One region of the Escherichia ruysiae genome, then DNA from elsewhere that is predicted to be linked to it. Evidence: riboswitches for the same ligand, from Rfam matches in the RefSeq annotation. Region 1 holds a riboswitch; the other holds the start of a gene.
The links. A riboswitch is a leader RNA that binds a small molecule or an ion and turns the genes downstream of it on or off. The one in region 1 is predicted to bind cobalamin.

Region 1 (15,183 bases):
CAACCTCTGTCAGATTGTAATCCTGACGGGCAGCTTCGCGGATTATCTTTAGTTGTTGGAAATTCACGGTAAACTCCGGGCATATCAGACATCCATTATTGTTAGAGTCTAATGCCCGGCATAACAAATAATAAAAACCCGCATCTTATTCCATCCAGGTATAACGTTTAGCTCACCAATTGCCATTGTCTTTTTTCTATGGCTGGAGAACTAATCACTGACAATAACAGCTCTTTCACTGCCTGCGCCTGTGGCGATAAAACTGATCTGGCGGGTAAGTTTAATGACAACGAGAGATTCATTGAAGGCGTGGTAATACGTGACATCCAACCGTTAACTGCGGCACATAACGAACGTGCGGCCGATTCAGGTAATACTGCAACGCCTATACCGCTGGCAATCGCAGCGGTAAGCGTAGCGATAGACTCAATTTCACCGATGACTTTCGCTGTAAGCCGGCGCAGGGAAAAAGCTTCATCAACACGAAGTCTTACTACACTGTAATCGCTGGGAAGGAAGAGGTTCATTTGCGCTATCGCATTAACATCAACGCTTTGCCCTGGGCAATCCTGAGTTCCGACAAGATACAGATCCTCTTTTAACAAAGTCTGACTGGATACACCAGACACAGGGGAATGCTCATAAACCACCGCCATATCAAGCTGGTTGTTTATAAGTTTTTCGTTAAGCACAGCACCGCTATTTTCATGGAGATAGATAACGACCTCCGGAAATTCAGTGCGTACCGCCTGTAATAAAGGCATGGTGATAGATGACGCTGCGGTTCCTGGCGCAAAGCCAATCGAGACTTGACCTGACAATGTCTGACCTACATTATGCACCGCCAGTTGGGCCTGTTCACACTGACGTAAAATTGCCCGCGCATGGGTATAGAGAATTTTTCCGGCGTCTGTCGGCGTAACGCCACGTTTTGTGCGAATCAAAAGTTGCTGATTTAGCTCACCTTCCAGCGTGGCAACCTGCTGACTGAGCGCAGGCTGTGCTATATGCAATACTTCAGCAGCCTGAGTCAGGCTACCAATATCTACAATTTTGACGAAGTATTTCAAGCGTCTAAAGTTCATGGTGCCTCCGGTTTTTTTAAGCGTCAGCCCGAGTGCCGACATTACTAACAACCAGATTGCAAGATACTTGCCAGTTTCGTTTTGGCGTTGATACGAAAGCTAATCGCCCGTCAAATAAGAGATTATGATTGTTTCGTCATTGGCTCTTTAAGCCAGGAGAAGCATTCCCTGCCCCATGAAAGGATGTCATGCACCACGATGGAACATGATTAAAAAGATTGAAAGTTCATCATTTTGTTGAAATTGGCAGCAAACGAACAAAAAAATGCATTTCCCCCTTTGACATCGCCATGTACTGCCATTAATATGCGCCCCGTTCTCACGATTCCTCTGTAGTTCAGTCGGTAGAACGGCGGACTGTTAATCCGTATGTCACTGGTTCGAGTCCAGTCAGAGGAGCCAAATTCAAAAAAGCCTGCTTTAGAGCAGGCTTTTTGCTTTTTATACAACAGCTATTTTAAAACATCTGCTTTGAGCCAGAGTTAATTTGTACTGGCATTCCCGATCGACGTTGCAACGCAGCATTCGCGCGATTCACATCAACTTCTTGCCCGTTGATAAACGCCCGCAAAGATGGGGTTACCGGCAATGGCACTTTTCGGTCGGACTCATATTCTGCACGATTGCGCGACAGCGGCTCATGAACTTCCAGCCACTTTGAACCATCCGGCTCCGTTGTGTATTTCACTGGCTGATCAATAAGTTGCACGCGCGTCCCTACCGGGACATTATCAAACAGATATTTGATATCGTCATTGCGCAGACGAATACAACCCTGACTTACCCGTAGGCCAATCCCAAAATTGGCATTAGTACCGTGAATGGCATATAACCTGCCGATATAAATAGCGTACAGCCCCATAGGATTATCGGGTCCGGCTGGGACAAATGCAGGCAGACTCTCCCCACGCTTTGCATATTCACGACGAGTGTTAGGGGTTGGCGTCCAGGTTGGTGCTTCTTGTTTACGCTCAACGGCTGTCACCCAATTACGCGGGGTTTCTCGTCCAGCCTGACCAATACCAATAGGAAACACTTCCACAGTATTACTGTCTGGTGGGTAGTAATACAGACGCATCTCGGCGACATTAACCACAATTCCTTTTCGCACAGTTGCGGGTAAAATCAGTTGCTGCGGAATGGTGAGCTGCGAACCAGACTTCGGCAAGAAAACATCAGCCCCCGGATTCGCTTCCAGCATATTACTCAGCCCTTGTCCGTACTGCGCGGCAAAAGTTTCCAGCGGCTGGGTATTGTGATCGGGAACCGTTACTGTAAGTTGCTGCCCCACTAAACGACTCCCCTCTGGGGGTAATGGATAAGTTACCGCCAGGCTATTATGACTGGCAAAAAGCAGAGCAAATGAACAAAGAATATTTACACGACGCATCATATCCCTTTCCTAAGTCGCGAAAGCCATCCGATAAGTATAGCTTTTATCAGACTTTTCGTTTTTAGCTGTTCAATTCAGAAGTTGTATTCCCCGGTAGAATAATGTTGCTGGCAGCAAGTTCGCCCATGTTGTTGTATATCGCGCAAGCAGCTTCGATGATGGGTATCGCCAGCGCCGCACCACTCCCCTCACCTAAACGCATTTCCATATTGATATACGGCTCCAGCTCCAAATGTGCCAACGCAATACGCGCCCCTTTTTCTGCCGACAAATGGGAAGGAATAAGATACGGTTTGATTGCAGGTGACATCTGGCACGCAGCAAGCGCGGCGGCATAAGAAAGAAAGCCATCCAACAACACGGGTAAACCACAGGAAGCGGCTCCTGAGATCACGCCAGCCATTCCGACCAAATCAAATCCACCAACTTTTGCCAGTACATCAACACCATCCAGCGGATTCGGTTGATTCAACGTAATTGCCCGACGAACAACATCAACTTTGTTTGCCAGTTTATCTGTCGGCAGATTTGCGCCAATACCAACCACTTCTTCGGGATCGCGTCCAGTAATTGTGCTGACTATCGCCGCAGCCGGCGTCGTGTTTGCCATTCCCAGCTCACCCACGCCAAACAACGTGACGCCATTTTTCGCCAGTTCACGCGTATAACGAATGACTTCCAGAAGCAACTCTTCAACCTGACAGCGGCTCATTGCAGGACCTGAAGCTATATTGCCGCTACCTCGAGCGACACGCATGTTGATAAGTCCGGGTATTGGCTCCGCAGTATCTATCCCTACATCAATTACATGAACTTTAGCCCCCGCCTGTGCTGCCAGAACACACACGCCGGTTGTTCCGCGTGTCATATTTTCAGCCTGAATGGCTGTCACCGCTTTCGGGGAAATAGCGACACCCTCATCCCAGACGCCGTGATCGGCACACATAACCACTACCGCTTTTTTACCCACATGAGGAACACCATTCAGCCCCGGCATTCCTGCCAGTTGTACGGCAAGCGCCTCCAGCCTTCCCAGACTACCGACGGGTTTGAGTAACCCGTCAATATGCCGTTGTGCGCGCGACATAGCAGCATGATCGATGGCCGGGATCGTATTCAGTAAATCGGCAAGTGTTTGCATGTTGCGTCTCTTTATAGCAGCGCCAGCAGAAAGACCAGCTCACCAAGCTCTATGGCAGCTCCCAGCGTATCGCCGGTTTGCCCGCCCAGAGTACGTTTGAAAAGCTGACCGAGGACGAAAATTGCCACCATCGTCACCACCATAGCAGCCACACCATGCATACCAGGCAGTAATACAGCAGCAAAAATTACGGCTAAGCCTAGTGTGACGCAGGTTTGTCGCCCATCAATTTTGCCGATGAACACATTGCCAAGCCCTTCTTCCCGAGCATAACGATGACGATACATCAATAATGCGGCAGTACCACGGCTGACAGCACATGCTGCAGCCAGCGATGCCAGGATAGGCTCACCACGCAGAGCCAGTTCGCTCAAAATCAAAATCTTTCCCAGCACAACAAAAATCAATGCCAGACCGCCGTGGGTGCCTAAACGGCTATCACGCATGATTTCCAACATACGATCTCGGCTACGTGCAGAAAATACACCATCACAGGTATCTGCCAGACCGTCCAGGTGGAATCCCCCTGTCATCAGCGCCAGAACCAGCACGCTAAATAGTGCCGCCAGTGGTACACCACACCATACCTGCAACACCATGAAGACCAGCCCACTAATCGCACCAAGCAATAACCCAATTAAGGGAAAAGTAATGATACCGCGAGAATAATGTTCGAAATCCAGCCCCTGGGACCAACGACGCGGTACAGGCAGACGCGTAATGAAAGAGAGCATCGCCCAAAATAATTTACTCATTTGATTTTTACTCCAATACCCGAAACCACCAGCCATACTTCATCTACCGCAGCGGCCAGTTGCTGATTCACTCGCCCGGCAATATCACGAAAATGTCGCGCCAGACGATTCTCCGGCACAATACCCATTCCCACTTCATTGGTCACTAATACGACCTTTGCAGGGCAACGTTGACAGGCAGCAATCAACAACTGAATCTCGCCATTTATCGCTTGCTCCATCGCCACATAATCCCATCCTTCAGGATCTTTATCGCCGCCATAATCAAACAACAGATTAGTCACCATTGTCGTAATGCATTCCAGCAACACAGCGTTCTGCGGATTAATGTCTGCATTAATTAACTCATCAAGCTGCTGCCAGCGTTCCACCGTGTGCCAATGCGCCGGACGCCCCTGCCGATGATGCTCAATCCGTGCCGCCATCTCATCATCAAGGATTTGCGAAGTGGCGATATACAGAACCTGTGGAGTATCCCCAATAAGCGCCTCGGCGTGCCGACTCTTCCCGCTCCGTGCACCACCTGTCACCAAAATCATCATACGGACTCCTGGTTCAATTGTATGATGGTATTCATTGACCAGAACCATCGTTGCTGATCGTAATAACATTTCCGCAATTAATACTGCGCGTAATGAAAATAAAAATCCAGCGTTCTCAATCCATTACGAACGAAGGCGGTGTTGTGAAATAGTCCGATTTCCCTGTGTAAACGTCTGGCAGAATGCGTCATTGGCAATATTTTCACTGCGTTGACATATTTCATTCAGATAATGGATTAATGCTACTGCACCACCAGCCGAACCAGCCAGCAAACGGGCATTATGCCGTGTGATTACGATTACCGTCGCGCCATCAGGATGAGAGAAATTTTCTGGTATGGAGACCCTGTTTTCAGCAATCAATAACAGCACTGAATAATCGGTATACGCGTCTGATAACGATTGAACAGCCCCACCTTTAAAAGACAAGAAACCTTGCTGCCAGTCCTCACCAACAAAACAGGTCATTGGCAACATTTCAGCCAGATATTTCGCCAGATTAATATCGCCAGAGGAGAGGCAAAAAAGGGCTATCGATTCGGGTTTTATCGTTTTCATATCCCCCGTCCTCCGCTTCGTTTCCTGTAATGACGGTCAGGCTGATATACCATGAAAAACGATTGCCGCGCATTGAGAGCAGCCCAGGTGCCTGTCGGCACTACAATGAAGGAACTAAATGATGCCGCCATACCCTGATCCTCTCAGGGTGGTAGGGGTATAAAGACGCGCCAATACTCAACCGTGCGCTTCCGGACAACCCACTTCCCACCGAAGTTGTTGGTATTGACTGACAGGCTGGTCTTCTGGCTTCGCATCATCCTTCCCCGGCCTTCCCAATCTCGCGATCAGTGGTATTTTCGGGGTTGTCAGCATTACAGCAGCGGGGGCTGCGAGGGATTTTCACCCTCTTCCCAGGCACAAATGTGCCGAACCTGTCAGCGTATGTTATGAGCTGATCTCACTTATCCCATAACACGTAAATAACGTTAATTAATATTGCCAGCGTCTATTTAATCATCCCTCATTTTCCACATTAATTTTATGCTGTTTCCGCTGCTACATTTTCACTAATTTGCTGACGATATACCTGCGGAGTCACCTGATACGTCTGGCGAAAAACTTTGCAGAAATAACTGGTTTGTGAGAAGCCTAAATTACGCGCGATACTGGCGATACTCCAGTCACTATGGCACAGCAGCTCACGCGCGCTGGCCATTCGTTGTTGGTTTACCCACGCATTAAAACCAATCCCATGATATTTCTTAAACAACTTACTGAAATAATAAGGGCTTAGATAAACATGCGAGGCAACATCTTCCAGACGCAAATCGTCTGACAAATGTGCATCGATATAGCGCAATGCTTTTTTCATTTTATTATCATGGGGATTAGGCGCACGGGTCTGACGAACTGAACCCGAATGAGGTTTATTCTCTTTAATAACGACAAAATTGAGTTGCTTTTTGAGGCAATTTTCCACAATCAACTTCAATAAATCAGCAGAGGCCATAACTCTCGAGTAATCCATCTCAGGAACTTTGCGAAATTCATTAAGTAGTTCTGGGTCGGCTTGCCAACAATCATCGACATTCAGAATATTGATCAAATCAACATCATCATTACGCAGGCGAACTTGTCCACACAACACAAAGCCGACTAAATGCCCGGCAATCACCAGAGGAATAGAGAAATCAGTTAACCCTGCATGACAGCGGTAAATACAAGGCTGATCTGATTTAGAGGCTTCCAGACCACCACAACGATCGCTCATGCGACAGCGAGTGCTAAGCTGAGGGTGTTGGCGCATCATCTGACAAAATGGAGTGAAGTTAAACAGCTCGGAGATTTCATCACCGTGGATATTGACCACGACAACCGCAAGACTAGTCGCCTGCGCAAAATCCTGTGCGATTTTATTAATGAGTTCTGAATTAAGTGTCGCCGCAGAAATCATGATAAAACCTCCCAGTTAATTTATTGTTATGGTAAAACAATTGTTTTACATTTAATCTTCACATCATCCTTAATGATTTACTGACGAGAAGCAAAACGGACAATAACAAAAGCCTCCATGAAGCGGGAGACTTTTTAATAAGTTCGGAAAGCAGATCACAAACACTAAAAAAATAAACGTTTATAACTGCCAGGCTATTTCACTATTCGCTGTTCTCTTTAGGCGTAACACTATTGACAGGTAAATTTTGTGCAATAAGAAAGCGATAAATCGCCGCGCCAGCACAGGCTCCAATGACCGGAGCAATAATGGGTACAATGAAATAAGGAATATTACGTCCGCCAGTCATCGCAATTTCTCCCCAACCAGCAAGCCAGGTGAAAATTTTTGGTCCAAAATCACGCGCTGGATTCATGGCAAAACCGGTTAATGGTCCGGTAGAAGCACCAATAACAGCAACCAGAATACCAATAAGTAAAGGCGCAAGCGGCCCTTTGGGTACGCCATTGCCGTCATCGGTCAACGCCATAATCAACCCCATTAACATGGACGTTATGACCACCTCAACCAAGGCAGCCTGCCATACATTTATCGCTGCTGCCGGGTAAGTACTGAAGATACTGGCGAGTTGTAAACTTTCTGCACTACCACGAACCATATTGTGAGCAGATTCAAAATCGACAAACAAATTGCTGTATAAAAAATATGCCAGAACTGCGCCACCAAAGGCTCCCGCTAATTGCGCCACACAAAATGGCAGCACTTTACGACCAGGAAAAGCGGCAAACAACCACAGAGCAATAGTAACCGCCGGGTTAAGATGAGCACCGGAAATGCCTGCCGTAAGGTAAACAGCAAGTGAAATACCTAACCCCCAAATAATACAAATTTCCCACAGTCCCAGGCTTGCACCGGCAAGTTTTAGGGCACACAAACAACCAATGCCAAAAAAGAGGAACAGACCGGTGCCCAAAAACTCGGCAACGCATTGCGCCTTGAGTGAATCATTCATACTGACACCTTTTTCACAGAGTTTTTTCTTTATCAGCCAACAATGCGCTGATTGTTGTGTATATCGAACGCAACTATAAAAATTGCGCGGGAAAAAATATTGCCAACATGCATGTCAGATTCGTGGAAAAATAGTATTGCTATAGCAAATTATTGTCATTGCTATAGCATTCACTACAGCAATCATCACTATTGGCGTTATATATATCGCCAATCTGATACAATAAAAAATTGCCATGCCTGCATAATAAAATTTAAACAAATATCACAGTTAATTTCAGAAAATCAAACTCGACGAAGTATTATTTTAAATTAAAACACCGTCCCCAATGCAATTAATTCACATTAAACCACGTCAAAAACAACCAATAAATGAATAACATATAATCTCTGAAAGCAATTTTATAATATTTGTCCTCTATTAATTTTTCTCATTAGCGATTAAGTCAGCCATTCTTTTTCCTCGCTTTTTTTTATAGTCATATCGTCAAAAAATCCAGGCGAGGTCTTTATGCAACAAGAAGCGTTAGGAATGGTAGAAACCAAAGGATTAACTGCCGCCATAGAGGCCGCAGACGCCATGGTGAAGTCGGCAAATGTATTGCTGGTCGGCTACGAAAAAATTGGTTCCGGGCTGGTGACCGTCATCGTTCGTGGTGATGTCGGGGCGGTTAAAGCGGCAACAGATGCAGGTGCCGTCGCTGCGCGTAATGTCGGCGAAGTGAAAGCCGTACACGTTATCCCCCGCCCACATACCGATGTCGAAAAAATATTACCAAAGGGAATTAACCCATGAGCAGCAGTGAACTGGTCGAACAGATCATGGCGCAGGTCATCGCACGCGTAGCGACACCGAAGCATGAGGTTCTCCCGGAAACCAATCATCAAACACGAGAGACGGCTATGGCAGAAAAAAGCTGCACGTTAACGGAATTTGTTGGCACCGCTATTGGCGACACTGTAGGTCTGGTCATTGCAAACGTTGATAGCGCCCTATTGGACGCGATGAAACTTGAAAAACGCTATCGCTCCATTGGCATTCTGGGCGCACGTATTGGTGCTGGGCCACACATTATGGCCGCTGATGAAGCCGTAAAAGCCACCAACACCGAAGTTATTAGCATTGAACTTCCTCGCGATACTAAAGGCGGTGCCGGACACGGCTCGTTAATCCTTTTAGGTGGCAACGATGTTTCCGACGTGAAACGCGGTATTGAAGTTGCTCTAAAAGAACTCGACAGAACCTTTGGTGATGTCTATGCCAACGAAGCCGGACATCTGGAACTGCAATATACCGCCCGCGCCAGCTATGCACTGGAAAAAGCGTTTGGCGCACCACTGGGTCGCGCTTGCGGCGTTATTGTCGGCGCTCCTGCCGCCGTGGGTGTTCTGATGGCCGATACCGCCCTGAAGTCCGCCAATGTGGATGTCGTGGCATACAGCTCCCCGGCTCATGGCACCAGCTTTAGCAATGAGGTCATCCTGATTATCTCAGGAGACTCCGGCGCAGTCCGTCAGGCGGTCATCTCCGCACGCGAAATCGGTAAAACCGTACTTTCGACTCTCGGCGATACACCGAAAAACGATCGCCCTTCCTACATCTGAATTCCCTGAGGCAGATTCATGAGATCGAAAAGATTTGAAGCACTGGCAAAACGCCCGGTCAACCAGGACGGTTTCGTTAAAGAGTGGATTGAAGAAGGCTTCATTGCGATGGAAAGCCCGAACGATCCTAAACCGTCAATCAAAATTGTTAACGGCGTCGTCACCGAACTGGATGGGAAACCTGCCAGCCAGTTTGACCTGATCGACCATTTTATCGCCCGCTACGGTATCAATCTCGCGCGCGCCGAAGAAGTCATCGCAATGGATTCGGTTAAACTTGCCAATATGTTGTGCGATCCAAATGTCAAACGTAGCGATATTGTTCCCCTGACCACTGCGATGACGCCCGCCAAAATCGTCGAAGTGGTTTCACAGATGAACGTGGTAGAGATGATGATGGCGATGCAGAAAATGCGCGCTCGTCGAACACCATCGCAACAGGCTCACGTCACCAACATCAAAGACAATCCGGTACAAATTGCTGCCGACGCGGCTGAAGGCGCATGGCGCGGATTTGACGAACAGGAAACCACCGTTGCCGTTGCTCGCTATGCACCGTTCAACGCCATCGCTCTTCTGGTCGGTTCACAGGTAGGACGCCCGGGCGTGTTGACCCAGTGTTCACTGGAGGAAGCCACCGAACTGAAACTCGGTATGTTAGGCCATACCTGCTACGCCGAAACGATTTCTGTCTACGGCACGGAACCTGTTTTCACCGACGGCGACGATACACCGTGGTCAAAAGGATTTCTCGCGTCATCTTATGCTTCTCGCGGCTTAAAAATGCGCTTTACTTCCGGCTCCGGCTCTGAAGTGCAGATGGGCTATGCGGAAGGTAAATCAATGCTTTACCTTGAGGCTCGTTGCATTTACATCACCAAAGCCGCAGGTGTTCAGGGTCTACAGAATGGTTCCGTAAGCTGCATCGGCGTTCCATCGGCAGTGCCGTCAGGCATCCGCGCAGTGCTGGCGGAAAACTTAATTTGTTCATCACTGGATCTGGAATGCGCCTCCAGTAATGACCAGACCTTTACCCACTCAGATATGCGCCGTACCGCACGTTTTCTGATGCAGTTTCTGCCAGGCACCGACTTTATCTCTTCCGGTTTTTCCGCTGTGCCGAACTACGACAACATGTTTGCTGGTTCAAACGAAGATGCCGAAGACTTCGATGATTACAACGTCATTCAACGTGACCTCAAGGTTGATGGTGGCCTGCGACCAGTGCGCGAAGAAGATGTTATCGCTATCCGCAATAAAGCCGCACGCGCTTTACAGGCTGTTTTTGCCGGTATGGGATTACCCCCTATCACCGATGAAGAGGTCGAAGCGGCAACCTATGCCCACGGTTCGAAAGATATGCCAGAGCGCAACATCGTGGAAGACATCAAGTTCGCCCAGGAAATTATCAATAAAAACCGTAACAGCCTGGAAGTGGTGAAAGCCCTGGCGCAAGCCGGTTTTACCGATGTCGCCCAGGACATGCTCAACATGCAAAAAGCAAAACTGACCGGCGACTATCTCCATACCTCCGCCATTATCGTCGATGACGGACAAGTGCGCTCTGCGGTCAATGACGTCAATGATTACGCCGGACCGGCTACAGGTTATCGCCTGCAAGGGGAACGCTGGGAAGAGATCAAAAATATTCCCGGTGCACTTGATCCCAACGATATTGACTAAGGGTGAGAAATGGAAATTAACGAAAAATTACTACGTCAGATAATCGAAGACGTGCTGGCAGAAATGCAAACCAGCGATAAGTCCGTTTCATTTCGCGCACCGGTCTCTTCCGCACCGGATAGCGAAAGTTTTCTGACCGAAATTGGCGAAGCCCAACAAGGCACTCAGCAAGATGAAGTTATTATCGCTGTAGGCCCGGCGTTTGGCCTGGCGCAAACCGTCAATATCATCGGTATTCCGCATAAAAACATATTGCGCGAAGTGATTGCCGGTATCGAAGAAGAAGGTGTTAAAGCCCGTGTGATTCGCTGCTTTAAATCGTCTGATGTTGCCTTCGTGGCGGTTGAAGGCGATCGTCTCAGCGGTTCCGGCATTGCTATTGGTATTCAGTCAAAAGGCACCACAGTTATCCACCAGCAGGGGCTTCCCCCTTTGTCTAACCTGGAACTTTTCCCGCAAGCACCTTTGTTGACGCTGGAAACTTATCGCCAGATTGGCAAAAACGCCGCGCGTTATGCGAAGCGCGAGTCTCCACAACCTGTTCCGACCCTCAACGATCAAATGGCGCGGCCGAAATACCAGGCCAAGTCCGCCATCTTACATATCAAAGAGACTAAGTACGTGGTCACTGGCAAAAAACCGCAAGAACTGCGCGTGACGTTTTAACAAAGGAAACCTTCATGAATACCGATGCAATTGAGTCGATGGTCAGGGACGTGTTGAACCGAATGAACAGTCTCCAGGATACAGCTCCTGTCTCTGCGCCATCCCACTCATCAACACTGAACGCCAAAGTGAGTGATTACCCGCTGGCAAATAAACATCCAGAATGGGTCAAAACGGCGACGAATAAAACGCTCGACGATTTCACCCTGGAAAATGTACTCAGCGATAAAGTCACCGCCCAGGACATGCGCATAACCCCGGAAACGTTGCGTATTCAGGCCGCAATTGCCAGAGATGCTGGACGCGATCGCCTGGCGATGAATTTTGAACGCGCCGCCGAGCTTACCTCAGTGCCGGATGATCGCATCCTCGAAATCTACAATGCGTTACGCCCTTATCGTTCGACTAAGCAAGAACTCATTGCCATTGCCGACGCTCTTGAGCGTTGTTATCAGGCCAGAATTTGTGCCGCTTTTGTCCGTGAAGCTGCGGAACTCTATGTCGAGCGTAAAAAACTGAAAGGCGACGATTAAGGGCGAACTATGCGATATATAGCAGGCATTGATATCGGCAACTCATCCACAGAGGTTGCGCTGGCAACGCTCAGTGCGTCTGGCGAATTGTCGTTCGTGAGCAGCGCCCTGGCAGAAACCACCGGAATCAAAGGTACGTTGCGTAACGTACATGGCATTCAGGAGGCACTCGCGCAGGCAACGAAAAAAGCCGGCATCAATGTCAGTGATATTTCGCTTATTCGTATCAACGAAGCAACCCCGGTCATTGGCGATGTGGCGATGGAAACCATTACGGAAACCATTATCACTGAATCAACCATGATCGGTCACAACCCGAAAACTCCAGGCGGAGTGGGGCTGGGTGTAGGACTCACCATCACTCCGCAAGAGTTGTTAACACGCCCGGCGGACACACCGTACATTCTGGTCGTGTCATCGGCTTTTGATTTTGCCGATATCGCAACCATGATAAATGCCTCCGTGCGTGCCGGATATCAGCTGACAGGCGTTATTCTGCAACGCGACGATGGCGTGCTGGTCAGTAACCGACTGGAAAACCCTTTACCCATTGTTGATGAAGTCCTCTACATCGATCGTATTCCGCTCGGCATGTTAGCTGCTATTGAAGTCGCTGTTCCCGGGAAAGTTATCGAAACCCTTTCTAACCCATATGGGATTGCCACCGTTTTCGCCCTCAATGCTGAAGAGACTAAAAATATCGTTCCTGTCGCACGGGCGCTAATCGGCAACCGTTCAGCTGTGGTCGTGAAAACGCCTTCTGGCGACGTTAAAGCCCGTTCGATACCCGCCGGAAATATCGAGTTTCTTTCTGCCGGGCGCACAACTCGGGTTGATGTTGCCGCTGGTGCCGATGCAATAATGAAAGCAGTCGGTGAATGCCCAAAACTGGAAAATGTGACGGGCGAACCGGGCACCAACATCGGCGGGATGCTGGAAAATGTTCGCCAGACCATGGCGGAGCTGACCAATAAACCCAGCAACGAAATTTTTATTCAGGATTTATTGGCGATAGATACCTCTGTTCCCGTCAGCGTTACCGGTGGTCTGGCAGGCGAATTTTCACTGGAACAGGCTGTTGGTATAGCGTCAATGGTGAAATCCGACCGTCTGCAAATGGCGATGATCGCCAGTGAAATTAAGCAAAAACTGCATGTTGATGTTCAGGTCGGAGGCGCAGAAGCAGAAGCTGCAATTCAGGGAGCGTTGACTACCCCAGGAACTACACGTCCCCTGGCAATTCTGGACTTAGGCGCAGGTTCTACCGATGCCTCCATCATCAATCAAAAAGGGGAAATGATTGCCACTCACCTTGCGGGAGCGGGCGACATGGTGACGATGATTATCGCCAGGGAACTGGGCTTAAATGATCGCTACCTGGCAGAGGAGATCAAAAAACACCCACTGGCAAAAGTAGAAAGCCTGTTCCACTTACGCCATGAAGACGGCAGCGTTCAGTTCTTCCCTACCCCACTATCCCCTCAGGTATTTGCCCGCGTTTGTGTGGTGAAACCCGACGAACTGGTGCCCATTCCCGGTGATATAACGCTGGAAAAAGTGCGAACCATTCGTCGCAGTGCAAAAGAGCGGGTCTTCGTAACGAACGCCCTGCGCGCACTACGTCAGGTGAGTCCTGGTGGAAATATTCGCAACATTCCGTTCGTCGTTCTGGTGGGCGGCTCTTCACTGGATTTCGAAGTCCCGCAGTTAGTCACCGATGCGTTGGCACATTATCGACTGGTCGCAGGGCGCGGGAATATCCGTGGTAGAGAAGGCCCGCGCAATGCGGTGGCTACCGGGCTACTCATCTCCTGGCACAAGGCGTCGGTTCATGGAAAGTAAAGAGCGAGCACCAACCATTGTCGTCACTGAAATCGGTGACTGTATCAATAAATGGAATGAGGTTCTTCTTGGCATTGAAGAGGAAGGTATTCCCTTTCGCATTCAACACATTCCATCAGGTGAAATCATCGATAGCGCCTGGCAGGCTGCTCGTCAGTCTCCCCTGTTGGTTGGCATAGCCTGTGACCAGGAAAAACTGATTGTGCATTACAAAAACTTACCGGCATCAGAGCCACTGTTTACGCTGATGCATCAACAAGATAACCATGCCCGGCGCAGCACCGGCAATAACGCAGCCCGGCTGGTCAAAGGGATTCCCTTCAAGGAATACCACTCATAATCCACAGGAGAAACACCGTATGAATAACGCACTGGGACTGGTTGAAACAAAAGGGTTAGTCGGCGCGATTGAAGCCGCAGACGCCATGGTTAAATCCGCCAACGTACAACTGGTCGGCTATGAAAAGATTGGTTCAGGTCTGATTACGGTGATGGTGCGCGGCGATGTTGGCGCAGTAAAAGCCGCCGTTGACGCGGGGAGCGCCGCCGCAAGCGCCGTTGGCGAAGTGAAATCCTGCCATGTCATCCCACGGCCGCACAGCGATGTTGAGGCCATTTTACCAAAATCTGCATAACCCAATTCGCTAAGGAGCACAGCGTGAAGCAATCACTGGGATTACTTGAAGTCAGTGGTCTGGCACTCGCCATCAGTTGCGCGGATGTTATGGCAAAAGCCGCGTCCATCACGCTGGTTGGTCTTGAGAAGACCAATGGCTCAGGCTGGACGCTCATTAAAATCACCGGTGACGTCGCCTCGGTTAATGCAGCGATCGAGACGGGTGCCAGCTTCGCCGGGCAGCGAAATGGCTTTGTCGCGCACAAAGTGATTGCCCGTCCAGGAGAGGGAATACTGTCCCGCACAACAGAAGCATTGAATGTAAGGGTTGAAGCAAGCGAAACACCAGCAGCCACA
Region 2 (15,183 bases), 1.6 Mb from region 1:
TATGGCGGCGCTGGTGCTGGACGGCATTCAGGTGAAACGCCCACGTTGCCAGGAAGCAGCGCAGCAGGGTTATGCGAATGCTACTGAACTGGCGGATTATCTGGTGGCGAAGGGCGTACCGTTCCGCGAGGCGCACCATATCGTGGGTGAAGCGGTGGTGGAAGCCATTCGTCAGGGTAAACCGCTGGAAGATCTGCCGCTGACCGAGTTGCAGAAATTCAGCCAGGTGATTGGCGAAGATGTCTATCCGATTCTGTCGCTGCAATCGTGCCTCGACAAGCGTGCGGCAAAAGGCGGTGTCTCACCGCAACAGGTGGCGCAGGCGATTGCTTTTGCAAGGGCGCGTTTGGGGTAACCTTGTTATTTTGCTCCCCTGAGAATGGGGAGTTTGCCTGATGTGCTTTGTTTATCATGTCTACGTAGTGTTGTACTTGTAGGCATGATAAGACGCGACAGCGTCGCATCAGGCAGTATTCTGTTGACCTTAAATTTAACGCCCAACCAGAACCATTATTTGTCACATGCCTTTTTATTCTTGCTTTACTCTCCCTATAAAAATCATTTTTAAATACACCAGGCGATACACAGTTTAATTAATTGAATATAATTAATTTCTATTGTTGTGTTTATTTTTAAGATTGATGGTGTTTATTATGTGATTATTTAACGCGTTGTTTTAACGATGATGATTAATAGTGTAGGTCAAATTTGAGGATATTTTTGTTCTCCGCCGGAAATTTTTGTTTTTAATGTGATCACGGTTGAATAATCACTCTTTCTCTCTTGTATGGTAGTAGGTGCGTAATTAAGTTTGAAGCGTCTATTTACAACACTGGAGATTGCAATAATGAAAATTATTGCTGCGGACGTTTTTGTTACTTGCCCCGGGCGTAATTTCGTTACGCTTAAAATAACCACTGAAAGCGGACTTTGTGGATTAGGAGATGCCACGTTAAATGGCCGCGAATTGTCGGTCGCTTCTTATCTGAAAGATCATCTTTGCCCACAATTAATCGGCCGCGATGCCAGCCGTATCGAAGATATCTGGCAATTCTTTTATAAAGGCGCTTACTGGCGGCGTGGTCCCGTCACGATGTCGGCCATTTCTGCCATTGATATGGCGTTGTGGGATATCAAAGCTAAAGCAGCCAATATGCCGCTGTATCAACTGCTTGGCGGTGCTTCTCGTGAGGGCGTGATGGTTTATTGCCATACCACCGGGCGCACGATTGATGAAGTTCTTGAGGATTATGCAAAGCACCAGCAGATGGGCTTTAAGGCGATTCGTGTGCAGTGCGGTGTGCCTGGGATGCAAACCACCTATGGCCTGGCGAAGGGCAAAGGGCTTGCGTATGAACCGGCAACCAAAGGCCAGTGGCCGGAAGAGCAGTTGTGGTCTTCAGAAAAGTATCTCGACTTTACGCCGAAGTTATTTGAGGCGGTGCGCAATAAGTTCGGTTTTAACGAACATCTGTTGCATGACATGCACCATCGCCTGACCCCCATCGAAGCGGCGCGCTTTGGAAAGAGCATTGAAGATTACCGCCTGTTCTGGATGGAAGATCCAACGCCTGCCGAGAATCAGGAATGTTTCCGTTTGATTCGCCAGCATACCGTGACGCCAATTGCGGTCGGAGAAGTGTTTAACAGTATCTGGGATTGCAAGCAGTTAATCGAAGAGCAGTTAATTGACTATATTCGCACCACGATAACCCATGCAGGCGGCATTACCGGGATGCGGCGGATTGCCGATTTTGCATCACTTTATCAGGTACGTACCGGTTCGCACGGTCCTTCTGATTTATCGCCCATTTGCCATGCGGCGGCGCTGCATTTTGACCTCTGGGTGCCAAACTTCGGAGTTCAGGAGTACATGGGCTATTCCGAACAAATGCTGGAAGTCTTCCCGCATAGCAGGCGCTTCGAGGAGGGGTATATGCATCCGGGCGATGAACCGGGGCTGGGTATTTCTTTCGATGAGAAACTGGCGGCGAAATATCCGTATGACCCGGCGTATCTCCCCGTCGCACGACTGGAAGATGGCACATTGTGGAACTGGTAATAACGGTTCGTTTAATTATTTTCTGAATAGTCATCAAATCGATTAATTCCGCTCAAGGAGCTAAAAATGGACGTTGATGTGTCAACCAGTGTTGCGGGTAATAAATCGCAACGGATTCGTCGTATTCAGACAGTGACGCTGGTTTTATTATTTATGGCGGGGATCGTTAATTTCCTCGACCGTTCGTCACTGAGTGTGGCAGGCGAAGCGATTCGTGGCGAGTTAGGATTATCGGCGACAGAGTTTGGTGTTTTGCTTTCTGCATTTTCTCTGTCTTATGGTTTTTCACAACTTCCTTCCGGTATTTTGTTAGATCGTTTTGGTCCACGAATAGTATTAGGCGCAGGTTTGATATTCTGGTCATTAATGCAGGCATTAACAGGAATGGTTAATTCTTTTAGCCACTTTATTTTAATGCGTATTGGTCTGGGTATTGGCGAAGCGCCATTTATGCCAGCGGGGGTGAAATCTATTACCGACTGGTATGCACAAAAAGAACGCGGCACGGCGCTGGGAATTTTTAACTCATCTACCGTTATCGGTCAGGCCATCGCGCCTCCTGCTCTTGTATTGATGCAGTTGGCATGGGGCTGGCGGGCGATGTTCGTTATCATCGGCGTAGCGGGGATTCTGGTTGGGATTTGCTGGTACGTGTGGTATCGCAACCGGGCGCAGTTTGTCCTGACCGACGAAGAACGGACGTATCTCTCTGCGCCGGTTAAACCGCGTCCACAGCTGCAATTTAGCGAGTGGCTGGCGCTGTTTAAGCACCGGACAACCTGGGGGATGATTTTAGGTTTCTCTGGGGTTAACTATACCGGTTGGCTCTACATCGCGTGGTTACCCGGTTATTTGCAGGCCGAGCAAGGTTTCAGTCTGGCGAAAACGGGCTGGGTGGCGGCGATTCCTTTCCTCGCGGCGGCGGTCGGGATGTGGGTTAACGGTATTGTTGTCGATCGACTGGCGAAAAAAGGCTACGACCTGGCGAAGACGCGTAAAACGGCTATTGTCTGCGGTTTGATGATGTCGGCATTAGGAACGTTGCTGGTCGTGCAATCTTCCTCGCCTGCGCAAGCGGTGGCGTTTATCTCAATGGCGCTGTTCTGCGTGCATTTTGCGGGAACATCTGCATGGGGACTGGTTCAGGTGATGGTGTCAGAAACAAAAGTGGCTTCCATCGCCGGGATTCAAAACTTTGGTAGTTTTGTCTTTGCTTCCTTTGCTCCGATCGTAACCGGCTGGGTGGTGGATACCACGCACTCGTTTAATCTGGCGCTGGTTATCGCGGCCTGTGTGACCTTCACTGGTGCGCTGTGTTACTTCTTTATCGTCAAAGATCGCATTGAGTAAGTATTGCAGCCTGGCCCTCCGCTGGAGGGTCGGAAGAAATAAAAAAAAGCGGATCCTGGAGATCCGCAAAAGTTCACGTTGGCTTTAGTTATTCGAGTTGAGAAACTCTCGAAACGGGCAGTGACTTCAAGGGTTAAAGAGGTGCCGCTCCGTTTCTGTGAGCAATTATCAGTCAGAATGCTTGATAGGGATAATCGTTCGTTGCTATGCTACCTATCGCCATGAACTATCGTGGCGATGGAGGATGGATAATGAATATTCGTGATCTTGAGTACCTGGTGGCACTAGCCGAACACCGCCATTTTCGGCGTGCGGCAGATTCCTGCCACGTTAGCCAGCCGACGCTTAGCGGGCAAATTCGTAAGCTGGAAGATGAGCTGGGCGTGATGCTGCTGGAGCGAACCAGCCGTAAAGTGTTATTCACCCAGGCGGGAATGCTGCTGGTGGATCAGGCGCGTACCGTGCTGCGTGAGGTGAAAGTCCTTAAAGAGATGGCAAGCCAGCAGGGCGAGACCATGTCCGGGCCGCTGCACATTGGTTTGATTCCCACGGTCGGGCCTTACCTGCTACCGCATATTATCCCGATGCTGCACCAGACCTTTCCAAAGCTGGAAATGTATCTGCATGAAGCGCAGACCCACCAGTTACTGGCGCAACTGGACAGTGGCAAGCTCGACTGCGTGATCCTCGCGCTGGTGAAAGAAAGCGAAGCATTCATTGAAGTGCCGTTGTTTGACGAACCAATGTTGCTGGCTATCTACGAAGATCATCCGTGGGCGAACCGCGAATGCGTACCGATGGCCGATCTGGCAGGGGAAAAACTGCTGATGCTGGAAGATGGTCACTGTCTGCGCGATCAGGCGATGGGCTTCTGCTTTGAAGCCGGGGCGGATGAAGATACACATTTCCGCGCCACCAGTCTGGAGACGCTGCGCAACATGGTGGCGGCAGGTAGCGGGATCACTTTACTGCCTGCGCTGGCTGTACCGCCAGAGCGCAAACGCGATGGCGTTGTTTATCTGCCGTGCATTAAGCCGGAACCACGCCGCACTATTGGCCTGGTATATCGTCCTGGCTCACCGCTGCGTAGTCGTTATGAACAACTGGCAGAGGCCATCCGCGCACGAATGGATGGCCATTTCGATAAAGCGTTAAAACAGGCGGTTTAAGCCGTTTAGTGCCGCTACCCGATAGGCTTCCGCCATGGTCGGGTAGTTAAAGGTGGTGTTAACGAAGTACTCAATGGTGTTGCCGCCACCTTTCTGTTCCATAATCGCCTGCCCGATATGAATAATTTCGGCAGCGCGCTCGCCAAAGCAATGAATCCCAAGAATCTCTTTTGTTTCCCGATGGAATAAGATTTTCAGCGTACCCACGTTCATGCCAACGATTTGCGCTCGCGCCAGATGTTTGAACTGGGCGCGACCCACTTCATACGGCACTTTCATCGCGGTCAGTTGCTGTTCGGTTTTACCGACTGAGCTGATTTCCGGGATGGTGTAGATGCCGGTAGGGATATCTTCAATCAGATGCGCGGTGGCTTCACCTTTCACCAGCGCCTGTGCGGCGATGCGCCCCTGGTCATAGGCCGCCGACGCTAGGCTCGGATAACCAATCACGTCGCCCACGGCATAAACATGCGGCTGTGCGGTTTGATACATGCTATTGACCTTAAGCTGGCCACGACTGTCAGTTTCCAGACCAATATTATGCAGCGCCAGCGAATCGGTATTACCGGTGCGGCCGTTGGCATAGAGCAGGCAGTCGGCTTTTAGTTTCTTGCCTGATTTCAGGTGCATGATTACACCGTCGTCACAACCTTCAATCTTCTCGTATTCTTCGTTGTGACGAATTACCACACCGCTGTTCCAGAAGTGGTACGAGAGAGAATCTGACATCTCTTGATCAAGAAACGCCAACAAACGATCGCGGGTGTTGATCAGATCCACTTTCACATCCATTCCACGGAAGATCGATGCGTATTCGCAGCCGATCACTCCGGCACCGTAGATAAGCACGTGGCGTGGTTCGTGATGCATGCTAAGAATTGAGTCGCTGTCGTAAATGCGCGGATGGGTAAAATCAACGTCCGCCGGATGATATGGACGAGAGCCGCAGGCAATAACAAATTTTTCTGCGGTCAGCGTTTCGACCGTGCCGTCCGGGCAATCAAGCGCCAGCGTGTGCTCGTCAACAAAGCGAGCGTTCCCCTGCAATATTTCGCAGTGATTACGTTCGTAAAATCCCTGACGCATACGTGTTTGTTGATTAATCACATTATCGGCATGGTTAAGGATATCGGCAAAAGAAGAGCGGAGCAGTCGCGAATGGTCGCTGTAAAGTGGGTTTTGATTGAATTCTATAATGCGGCTGACGGCGTGACGGAGAGCTTTCGACGGGATGGTGCCCCAGTGGGTGCAACCGCCGCCAACATTTTGATAACGCTCGATAACTGCGACGCGCGCACCTTGCTTAACCAGACCCATTGCAGCGCCTTCGCCGCCGGGGCCGGAACCTATTACTATGGCATCGTAATCGTAGGAATGTGGCATGGTAGGGCTTACCTGTTCTTATACATAAAAGCAACAGAATGGTAACATTTTATCGCGGGTAAGCCAATTGATCCCCGTCATTTATCTGGCTATATCGTGAGCGGCCTTTGCTTTGTCTTCCTCCTTCTTATTTTATTTATTCACTATTAATCGCTTTTTCTTGTGACTGGCAGTTTTATCTTGATGAAGTGTGCTTTTTTGTTATTGTCTTTGTGAAATTTTCTTATAAAACAAATATATAAATATTTTATATTGATGGGGTATTTGTATTTATACCATCAATAAAATCCGTCAATTAGCCTGTTTATCTATAAATAAGGGAATAGCAGATGATCGAACACTATATTCGTGGGTTTGAGGAAGAACTGCGCGAGATTCGCCATCAGATCCATGAAAACCCGGAGCTGGGGTTACAGGAGTTTCAAACCAGTGCGTTGGTAGCAGAAAAGCTGCGCCAGTGGGGCTATGAGGTAGAGCAAGGGCTGGCGACGACCGGCGTGGTTGCCACCTTAAAAGTGGGCGACGGAGAGAAAAGTATTGGTTTGCGGGCGGATATGGATGCGTTACCGATTTATGAAAATAGCGGCAAACCCTGGTCCAGCAAACAACCTGGTTTGATGCACGCCTGTGGGCATGACGGGCATACCACAATATTGCTGGGTGCCGCGCGCTATCTTGCCGAAACCCGCCGCTTTAACGGCACGTTGCGTCTCATCTTCCAGCCAGCTGAAGAGATGATCAACGGCGGTGAGATTATGGTTAAAGAAGGTCTTTTTGACCGTTTCCCCTGCGATGTGATTTTCGGTATGCACAATATGCCGGGTCTGCCGGTTGGCAAGTTTTACTTTCAGCCAGGGGCGCTGATGGCGTCAATGGATCAGTTCCACATTACGGTTCGTGGCTGTGGTGGACATGGTGCGATTCCCCACAAAGCCATCGACCCGGTGCTGGTCGCGGCACATATCACCACCGCATTACAAAGTATTGTGTCGCGCAATGTCGATCCGCTGGAAGCGGCGGTCATTACCGTCGGCAGCATTGTTGCGGGTGAGGCCGCTAACGTCATTCCAGATAGTGCCGAGATGAAAATCAGCGTCCGCTCGCTTAGCCGTGAAACCCGGCAACTTCTTCTGACCCGTATTCCTGCTCTGGCACAAGCCCAGGCCGTCAGCTTTGGCGCTACGGCTGATGTGACGCATGTTAACGGCACTCCGGTATTAGTGAATGATGAGGCGATGGCGAGATTTGCCTGCCAGGTGGCCTGCGAAACGTTTGGTGAAGACAGGGCGGAGTTTGGCATCAAGCCTCTGATGGGCAGTGAAGACTTCTCTTTCATGCTGGAGGCCCAGCCAAAAGGCGCTTTCCTGTTGTTCGGTAATGGTGATGTCGGGGAAGGTTCCTGCATGGTGCATAACCCCGGGTACGACTTCAACGATGCAAGTCTGGTGCCGGCAAGTAGCTACTGGGGCGCGCTGGTAGAAGCCTGGTTGCAATAAATAAAACAACACACAACAACACTTTCTGGCAAGGAATATGGAATGACGGCGATCGTAAATGAATCGGTGGGCGTAAAGAAAAAGCCCAGCGGTAAGCGGGTGATTTTTGCCTCGGCGTTTGGCAATGCGCTCGAATTTTTTGATTTTGGCGTTTACAACTTTTTTGTGGTCTATATCAGTACACTTTTCTTTCCTCCCAGTGCCGATCATAACGTCGCGCTGTTACTGGCATTTGCAACGTTTGGCGTGAGTTTTTTTATGCGCCCGCTCGGTGGGATTATCGTTGGCGCCTGGGCCGATCGTTTCGGACGCAAACCCGCGATGGTGTTCACCATTGCCCTGATGAGCCTTGGTACACTGATGATCGGCATCGCGCCGACCTATGCGACGGCGGGCTATTGGGGAACGGCAACGCTGGTGCTGGCGCGTCTGATCCAGGGCGTTGCGGCAGGTGGTGAAGTCGGCGCCTCAATGTCTTTGCTGGTTGAGTCTGCGCCGGCAAATCGTCGCGGCTTTTACAGCAGTTGGTCGCTGGCGACCCAGGGGCTGGCAACGACCTTTGGTGGCATCGTCGCTTTAGGGTTGAGTGCATGGCTGCCGTTTGCCACAGGTTCAGAGACCGTAATGGCGGAATGGGGCTGGCGAGTGCCGTTTTTTATTGGTGTGCTGTTAGCACCCATCGGTTGCTGGCTGCGCCTGAGTCTGGAAAATGATGCGCCTGAAGTGGCGAATAAGAAGAGTGCTGCTGCCAGCGAAAGTACGTTTTCCCTGCTTTTGCAACATAAAGCGACTCTCGCTAACGGTGTTTTACTCGCGATTGGCAGTACGGTAGCAACCTATATCTCCCTCTTTTACTACGGCACCTGGGCGGCGAAGTATCTGGCGATGCCTCAACATTATTCTCATGCAGCGATGTTACTGGCTGGCGTTATTACTTTTGTGGGGGCGCTGCTGGTGGGGATGCTGTGTGATTCGGTCGGGCGTAAAAAGCTGATTTTAATCTCCCGTGTGATGGTGCTTCTCTGTAGCTGGCCTTCGTTCTGGCTGTTGGTGAATTACCCAAGCCCTGGCATGTTGCTGACGGTGGTTTTCGTGATGGTCAGCTTTACTACGCTTGGCGGTGTGCCGGTAATGTTGTTGATTTCCGAACTATTGCCGAAACGGATCCGGGCATTGGGCTTCGCGCTGGTTTATAGCATTGGTGTGGCAATTTTTGGTGGTTTTGCACAATATTTCGCCACGCAATCTATCGTGTTACTGGAGAGTCTGACGGCTCCGGCGTGGTATCTGGGCGGCGGCACGTTGCTGTCGATGCTGGCGTTGTTGTTTGTGAAAGAACCAGCCAAAGAGCTGCAGTAAATGTGTTTTATTGCGTTACCGTTCATTCACAACACTGGAGCAATCCAGTATGTTCATTCTCTGGTATAGTGCCAGCAGTACTTTTGGCAAGGATTCAGACATTGTGATGGGCGTAAGAGCGCAACAAAAAGAAAAAACCCGCCGTTCGCTGGTGGAAGCCGCATTTAGCCAATTAAGTGCTGAACGCAGCTTCGCCAGCCTGAGTTTGCGTGAAGTGGCGCGAGAAGCGGGCATTGCTCCCACCTCTTTTTACCGGCATTTCCGCGACGTAGACGAACTTGGTCTGACCATGGTTGATGAGAGCGGTTTGATGCTGCGCCAACTCATGCGCCAGGCGCGTCAGCGTATTGCCAAAGGCGGGAGTGTGATCCGTACCTCGGTCTCCACATTTATGGAGTTCATCGGTAATAATCCGAACGCCTTCCGGTTATTATTGCGGGAACGCTCCGGCACTTCCGCTGCGTTTCGTGCCGCCGTTGCGCGTGAAATTCAGCACTTCATTGCGGAACTTGCGGACTATCTGGAACTCGAAAACCACATGCCTCGTGCGTTTACTGAAGCGCAAGCCGAAGCAATGGTGACGATTGTCTTCAGTGCGGGTGCCGAGGCGTTGGATGTTGGCGTTGAACAACGTCGGCAATTAGAAGAGCGACTGGTACTGCAACTGCGAATGATTTCGAAAGGGGCTTATTACTGGTATCGCCGTGAACAAGAGAAAACCGCAACTATTCCGGGAAATGTGAAGGACGAGTAATGAAACAAGCAAATCAAGATAGAGGTACGCTGCTGCTGGCGTTGGTTGCTGGCTTATCGATCAATGGTACTTTTGCGGCGCTGTTTAGTTCCATTGTGCCATTTTCTGTATTCCCGATTATTTCCCTGGTGCTGACGGTTTACTGCCTGCATCAACGTTATCTTAATCGCACCATGCCGGTAGGCTTGCCGGGGCTGGCTGCCGCCTGTTTTATTCTCGGCGTTCTGCTGTACAGCACGGTGGTTCGTGCGGAATATCCGGATATCGGTTCTAACTTCTTCCCGGCAGTGCTGTCCGTCATTATGGTGTTCTGGATTGGCGCGAAGATGCGTAACCGTAAGCAGGAAGTTGCTGAGTAATCAGTAACATGCCGGATGCTGGCGCATCCGGCATGGGTTTTACTTCGCCGTCAGTAACACGCCGCACTCCATATGGTGCGTGTAGGGGAACTGATCAAACAGAGCCAGACGTTCAACTTTGTGCGTCTGGTTTAATGTTTCCAGATTCTTGCATAACGTTTCCGGGTTGCAGGAGATGTACAAAATACGCGGATACGCCTGCACCATTTTCTCGGTTTCACTGTCCAGACCGCTGCGCGGCGGATCGACAAAAATGGTTTCGCACTGATAACTCTTTAAATCGATCCCTTGCAGGCGGTTAAACTCGCGCACACCATTCATCGCTTGGGTAAACTCTTCCGCCGCCATACGAATAATTTGTACGTTATCAATATGGTTAGCAGCAATATTGTATTGCGCGGCAGCGACCGATGGCTTAGCGATTTCGGTAGCTAATACTCGATCAAAATTGCGCGCCAGAGCTAATGAAAAATTACCGTTGCCGCAGTACAGCTCCAGTAAATCACCTTTTGAACCTTTGGTTACATCCAGCGCCCATTCCAGCATCTGAATATTCATCGCCGCGTTCGGCTGAGTGAAGCTGTTCTCCACCTGACGGTAGATCATCTCTTTCCCTGCAACCGGCAGACGTTCGTCGATGTAATCTTGATCCAACTCGATTTTGGTTTTCGTTGCCCGACCAATCAGATGCACATTCAGATTCTGCGCTCGCAGTGCATCGCGCAGGGCTTCTGCCTGCTGGCGCCACTCGTCATCCAGCTTTTTATGGTACAGCAGGGAAACCACCGCCTGATTGCTCAGCGTGGTGAGGTAATCAATCTGGAACAACTTGTGGCGCAGAACGGGATTATTGCGCACACCCGCAATCATCGCGCCCATCAACTGGTTGATAAGTTCACTGGCGGCGGGGAAGCTATCCACGCGGATGCGGCTTTTGGTTTGTTGATCGAAAATGATGTGATACAGGTCATCGCCATCGTGCCAGATGCGGAACTCTGCACGCATCCGGTAATGACTGACCGGCGAGCGAAACACTTCCGGAACCAGGTCAGAAAACGGCGCCATCATACTTTGCAAACGTACCACTTTTTCGGCTAACTGCGCTTCATACTGTTCTGTTGGAAGGTGTTCGGGGGTCATGATGTATCCTGAAAATGAAATGTACGCGGCGATTGTAGGGATTGCTCATCAGATGTCCAGATCTTGATAGATTCCTATTTGTGAGCTACGTCTGGACAGCAACTTGTTACAACCTGTAGCATCCACTCGCCGGTCCTGTGAGTTAATAGGGAATCCAGTGCGAATCTGGAGCTGACGCGCAGCGGTAAGGAAAGGTGCGATGATTGCGTAATGCGGACACTGCCATCCGGTGGGAAGTCATCATCTCTTTGTATCCTCAGATACCCCTCCAAGCCCGAAGACCTGCCGGCTAACGTCGCATCTGGTTCTCATCATCGCGTAATATTGGTGAAACCTGCGGCATCCTTCTTCTATTGTGGATGCTTTACAATGATTAAAAAAGCTTCGCTGCTGACGGCGTGTTCCGTCACAGCCTTTTCCGCTTGGGCACAGGATACCAGCCCGGATACTCTCGTCGTTACTGCTAACCGTTTTGAACAGCCGCGCAGCACTGTGCTTGCACCAACCACCGTTGTGACGCGTCAGGATATCGACCGCTGGCAGTCGACCTCGGTCAATGATGTGCTGCGCCGTCTCCCTGGTGTGGATATCACCCAAAACGGCGGTTCAGGTCAGCTCTCATCTATTTTTATTCGCGGTACAAATGCCAGTCATGTGTTGGTGTTAATTGATGGTGTGCGCCTGAATCTGGCGGGGGTGAGTGGTTCTGCTGACCTTAGTCAGTTCCCTATTGCGCTTGTCCAGCGTGTTGAATATATCCGTGGGCCGCGTTCCGCCGTATATGGTTCCGATGCAATAGGCGGGGTGGTGAATATCATCACGACGCGCGATGAACCCGGAACGGAAATTTCAGCAGGGTGGGGAAGCCATAGTTATCAGAACTATGATGTCTCTACGCAGCAACAACTGGGGGATAAGACACGAGTAACGTTGTTGGGCGATTATGCCCATACTCATGGTTATGATGTTGTCGCTTATGGCAATACCGGAACGCAAGCGCAGCCAGATAACGATGGTTTCTTAAGTAAAACGCTTTATGGCGCGCTGGAGCATAACTTTACTGATGCCTGGAGCGGCTTTGTGCGCGGCTATGGCTATGATAACCGTACCAATTATGACGCGTATTATTCTCCCGGCTCGCCGCTGCTCGATACTCGCAAACTCTATAGCCAAAGTTGGGATGCCGGGCTGCGCTATAACGGCGAACTGATTAAATCACAACTCATTACCAGCTATAGCCATAGCAAAGATTACAACTACGATCCCCATTATGGTCGTTATGATTCGTCCGCAACGCTTGATGAGATGAAGCAATACACCGTTCAGTGGGCAAACAATGTCATCGTTGGTCACGGTAGTATTGGTGCGGGTGTCGACTGGCAGAAACAGACTACGACGCCGGGTACAGGTTATGTTGAGGATGGATATGATCAACGTAATACCGGCATCTATCTGACCGGGCTGCAACAAGTCGGCGATTTTACCTTTGAAGGCGCAGCACGCAGCGACGATAACTCACAGTTTGGTCGTCATGGAACCTGGCAAACCAGCGTCGGTTGGGAATTCATCGAAGGTTATCGGTTTATCGCTTCTTATGGTACGTCGTACAAGGCACCTAATCTTGGGCAACTCTATGGCTTCTACGGTAATCCGGATCTGAACCCTGAGAAAAGCAAACAGTGGGAAGGGGCGTTTGAAGGCTTAACTGCTGGAGTGAACTGGCGTATTTCCGGATACCGTAACGATGTTAGTGACTTGATCGATTACGATGATCACACCCTCAAATACTACAACGAAGGGAAAGCGCGGATTAAGGGCGTCGAGGCGACCGCCAATTTTGATACCGGACCGCTGACGCATACGGTGAGTTATGATTATGTCGATGCGCGTAACGCGATTACCGACACGCCGTTGCTACGTCGCGCTAAACAGCAGGTGAAATATCAGCTCGACTGGCAACTGTATGACTTCGACTGGGGTATTACTTATCAGTATTTAGGCACTCGCTATGATAAGGATTACTCATCTTATCCTTATCAAACCGTTAAAATGGGCGGTGTGAGCTTGTGGGATCTTGCGGTTGCGTATCCGGTCACCTCTCATCTGACTGTTCGTGGTAAAATAGCCAACTTGTTCGACAAAGATTACGAGACAGTCTATGGCTACCAAACTGCAGGACGGGAATACACCTTGTCTGGCAGCTACACCTTCTGAACCACGTCCCACCGTGCTGGTGTTTGACTCCGGCGTCGGTGGGCTGTCGGTCTATGACGAGATCCGGCGTCTCTTACCGGATCTCCATTACATTTATGCTTTCGATAATGTCGCTTTCCCGTATGGCGAAAAAAGCGAAGCGTTTATTGTTGAGCGAGTGGTGGAAATTGTCACTGCGGTGCAAGAGCATTATCCCCTTGCGCTGGCTGTGGTGGCCTGCAACACCGCCAGCACCGTTTCGCTTCCTGCTTTGCGCGAAAAGTTCGCTTTCCCGGTTGTCGGCGTCGTGCCGGCGATTAAACCCGCAGCGCGTCTGACCGCTAATGGCATTGTTGGATTGCTGGCAACTCGCGGAACAGTTAAACGTTCTTATACCCATGAACTGATTGCGCGTTTCGCCAATGAATGTCAGATAGAAATGCTCGGATCGGCAGAGATGGTTGAGCTGGCTGAAGCGAAACTGCATGGCGACGAAGTTTCTCTGGATGCGCTAAAGCGTATCTTGCGTCCGTGGTTAAGAATGAAAGAGCCACCAGATACTGTTGTTCTGGGGTGTACTCATTTCCCTCTATTACGAGAAGAACTGTTACAGGTGCTACCAGAGGGAACACGGCTGGTAGATTCTGGCGCAGCAATTGCCCGCCGAACGGCCTGGTTGTTAGAACATGAAGCCCCGGATGCAAAATCTGCCGATGCGAATGTTGCCTTTTGTATGGCAATGACGCCGGAAGCAGAACAATTATTGCCCGTTTTACAGCGTTACGGTTTCAAAACGCTCGAAAAACTGGCAGTTTCAGGCTGATTTGGTTGAATGTTGCGCATTCGGAAAATTATTTTAAATTTCCTCTTGTCAGCTCAGAATAACTCCCTATAATGCGCCACCACTGACACGGAACAACGGCAAACACGCCGCCGGGTCAGCGGGGTTCTCCTGAGAATCTCAACAGAGAAAAGCAAAAAATGCTTGACTCTGTAGCGGGAAAGTGTATTATGCACACCCCGCGCCGCTGAGAAAAAGCGAAGCGGCACTGCTCTTTAACAATTTATCAGACAATCTGTGTGGGCACTCGAAGATACGGATTCTTAACGTCGCAAGACGATAAATGAATACCAAGTCTCAAGAGTGAACACGTAATTCATTACGAAGTTTAATTCTTTGAGCATCAAACTTTTAAATTGAAGAGTTTGATCATGGCTCAGATTGAACGCTGGCGGCAGGCCTAACACATGCAAGTCGAACGGTAACAGGAAGAAGCTTGCTTCTTTGCTGACGAGTGGCGGACGGGTGAGTAATGTCTGGGAAACTGCCCGATGGAGGGGGATAACTACTGGAAACGGTAGCTAATACCGCATAACGTCGCAAGACCAAAGAGGGGGACCTTCGGGCCTCTTGCCATCGGATGTGCCCAGATGGGATTAGCTAGTAGGTGGGGTAACGGCTCACCTAGGCGACGATCCCTAGCTGGTCTGAGAGGATGACCAGCCACACTGGAACTGAGACACGGTCCAGACTCCTACGGGAGGCAGCAGTGGGGAATATTGCACAATGGGCGCAAGCCTGATGCAGCCATGCCGCGTGTATGAAGAAGGCCTTCGGGTTGTAAAGTACTTTCAGCGGGGAGGAAGGGAGTAAAGTTAATACCTTTGCTCATTGACGTTACCCGCAGAAGAAGCACCGGCTAACTCCGTGCCAGCAGCCGCGGTAATACGGAGGGTGCAAGCGTTAATCGGAATTACTGGGCGTAAAGCGCACGCAGGCGGTCTGTTAAGTCAGATGTGAAATCCCCGGGCTCAACCTGGGAACTGCATCTGATACTGGCAGGCTTGAGTCTCGTAGAGGGGGGTAGAATTCCAGGTGTAGCGGTGAAATGCGTAGAGATCTGGAGGAATACCGGTG

Region 2: linked by a shared signal. The riboswitch ahead of btuB (TonB-dependent vitamin B12 receptor BtuB) and the one ahead of RGV86_RS04055 (cobalamin biosynthesis protein) in region 1 are both predicted to bind cobalamin.

What each region holds. Positions count from the first base shown of each region.
Region 1 is NZ_JAVIWS010000001.1:779,632-794,814, forward strand. It holds gene cbl (HTH-type transcriptional regulator Cbl) at 1-67, opposite strand, end outside; gene nac (nitrogen assimilation transcriptional regulator NAC) at 168-1,085, opposite strand; tRNA gene RGV86_RS04030 (tRNA-Asn) at 1,412-1,487, shown strand; gene ldtA (L,D-transpeptidase) at 1,543-2,478, opposite strand; gene cobT (nicotinate-nucleotide--dimethylbenzimidazole phosphoribosyltransferase) at 2,540-3,619, opposite strand; gene cobS (adenosylcobinamide-GDP ribazoletransferase) at 3,631-4,374, opposite strand; gene cobU (bifunctional adenosylcobinamide kinase/adenosylcobinamide-phosphate guanylyltransferase) at 4,371-4,916, opposite strand; gene RGV86_RS04055 (cobalamin biosynthesis protein) at 5,040-5,474, opposite strand; cobalamin riboswitch at 5,693-5,867, opposite strand; gene pocR (transcriptional regulator PocR) at 5,956-6,870, opposite strand; gene pduF (propanediol diffusion facilitator PduF) at 7,073-7,882, opposite strand; gene pduA (propanediol utilization microcompartment protein PduA) at 8,393-8,677, shown strand; gene pduB (propanediol utilization microcompartment protein PduB) at 8,674-9,486, shown strand; gene pduC (propanediol dehydratase large subunit PduC) at 9,505-11,169, shown strand; gene RGV86_RS04085 (propanediol/glycerol family dehydratase medium subunit) at 11,179-11,835, shown strand; gene pduE (propanediol dehydratase small subunit PduE) at 11,850-12,368, shown strand; gene RGV86_RS04095 (diol dehydratase reactivase subunit alpha) at 12,378-14,210, shown strand; gene RGV86_RS04100 (glycerol dehydratase reactivase beta/small subunit family protein) at 14,200-14,550, shown strand; gene pduJ (propanediol utilization microcompartment protein PduJ) at 14,570-14,845, shown strand; gene RGV86_RS04110 (BMC domain-containing protein) at 14,869-15,183, shown strand, end outside.
Region 2 is NZ_JAVIWS010000001.1:2,376,668-2,391,850, reverse strand. It holds gene argH (argininosuccinate lyase) at 1-355, shown strand, start outside; gene manD (D-mannonate dehydratase ManD) at 848-2,062, shown strand; gene RGV86_RS11655 (MFS transporter) at 2,129-3,412, shown strand; gene oxyR (DNA-binding transcriptional regulator OxyR) at 3,664-4,581, shown strand; gene sthA (Si-specific NAD(P)(+) transhydrogenase) at 4,564-5,964, opposite strand; gene RGV86_RS11640 (M20 aminoacylase family protein) at 6,294-7,460, shown strand; gene RGV86_RS11635 (citrate-proton symporter) at 7,503-8,819, shown strand; gene fabR (HTH-type transcriptional repressor FabR) at 8,923-9,573, shown strand; gene RGV86_RS11625 (YijD family membrane protein) at 9,573-9,932, shown strand; gene trmA (tRNA (uridine(54)-C5)-methyltransferase TrmA) at 9,972-11,072, opposite strand; cobalamin riboswitch at 11,186-11,376, shown strand; gene btuB (TonB-dependent vitamin B12 receptor BtuB) at 11,442-13,286, shown strand; gene murI (glutamate racemase) at 13,231-14,088, shown strand; rRNA gene RGV86_RS11605 (16S ribosomal RNA) at 14,460-15,183, shown strand, end outside.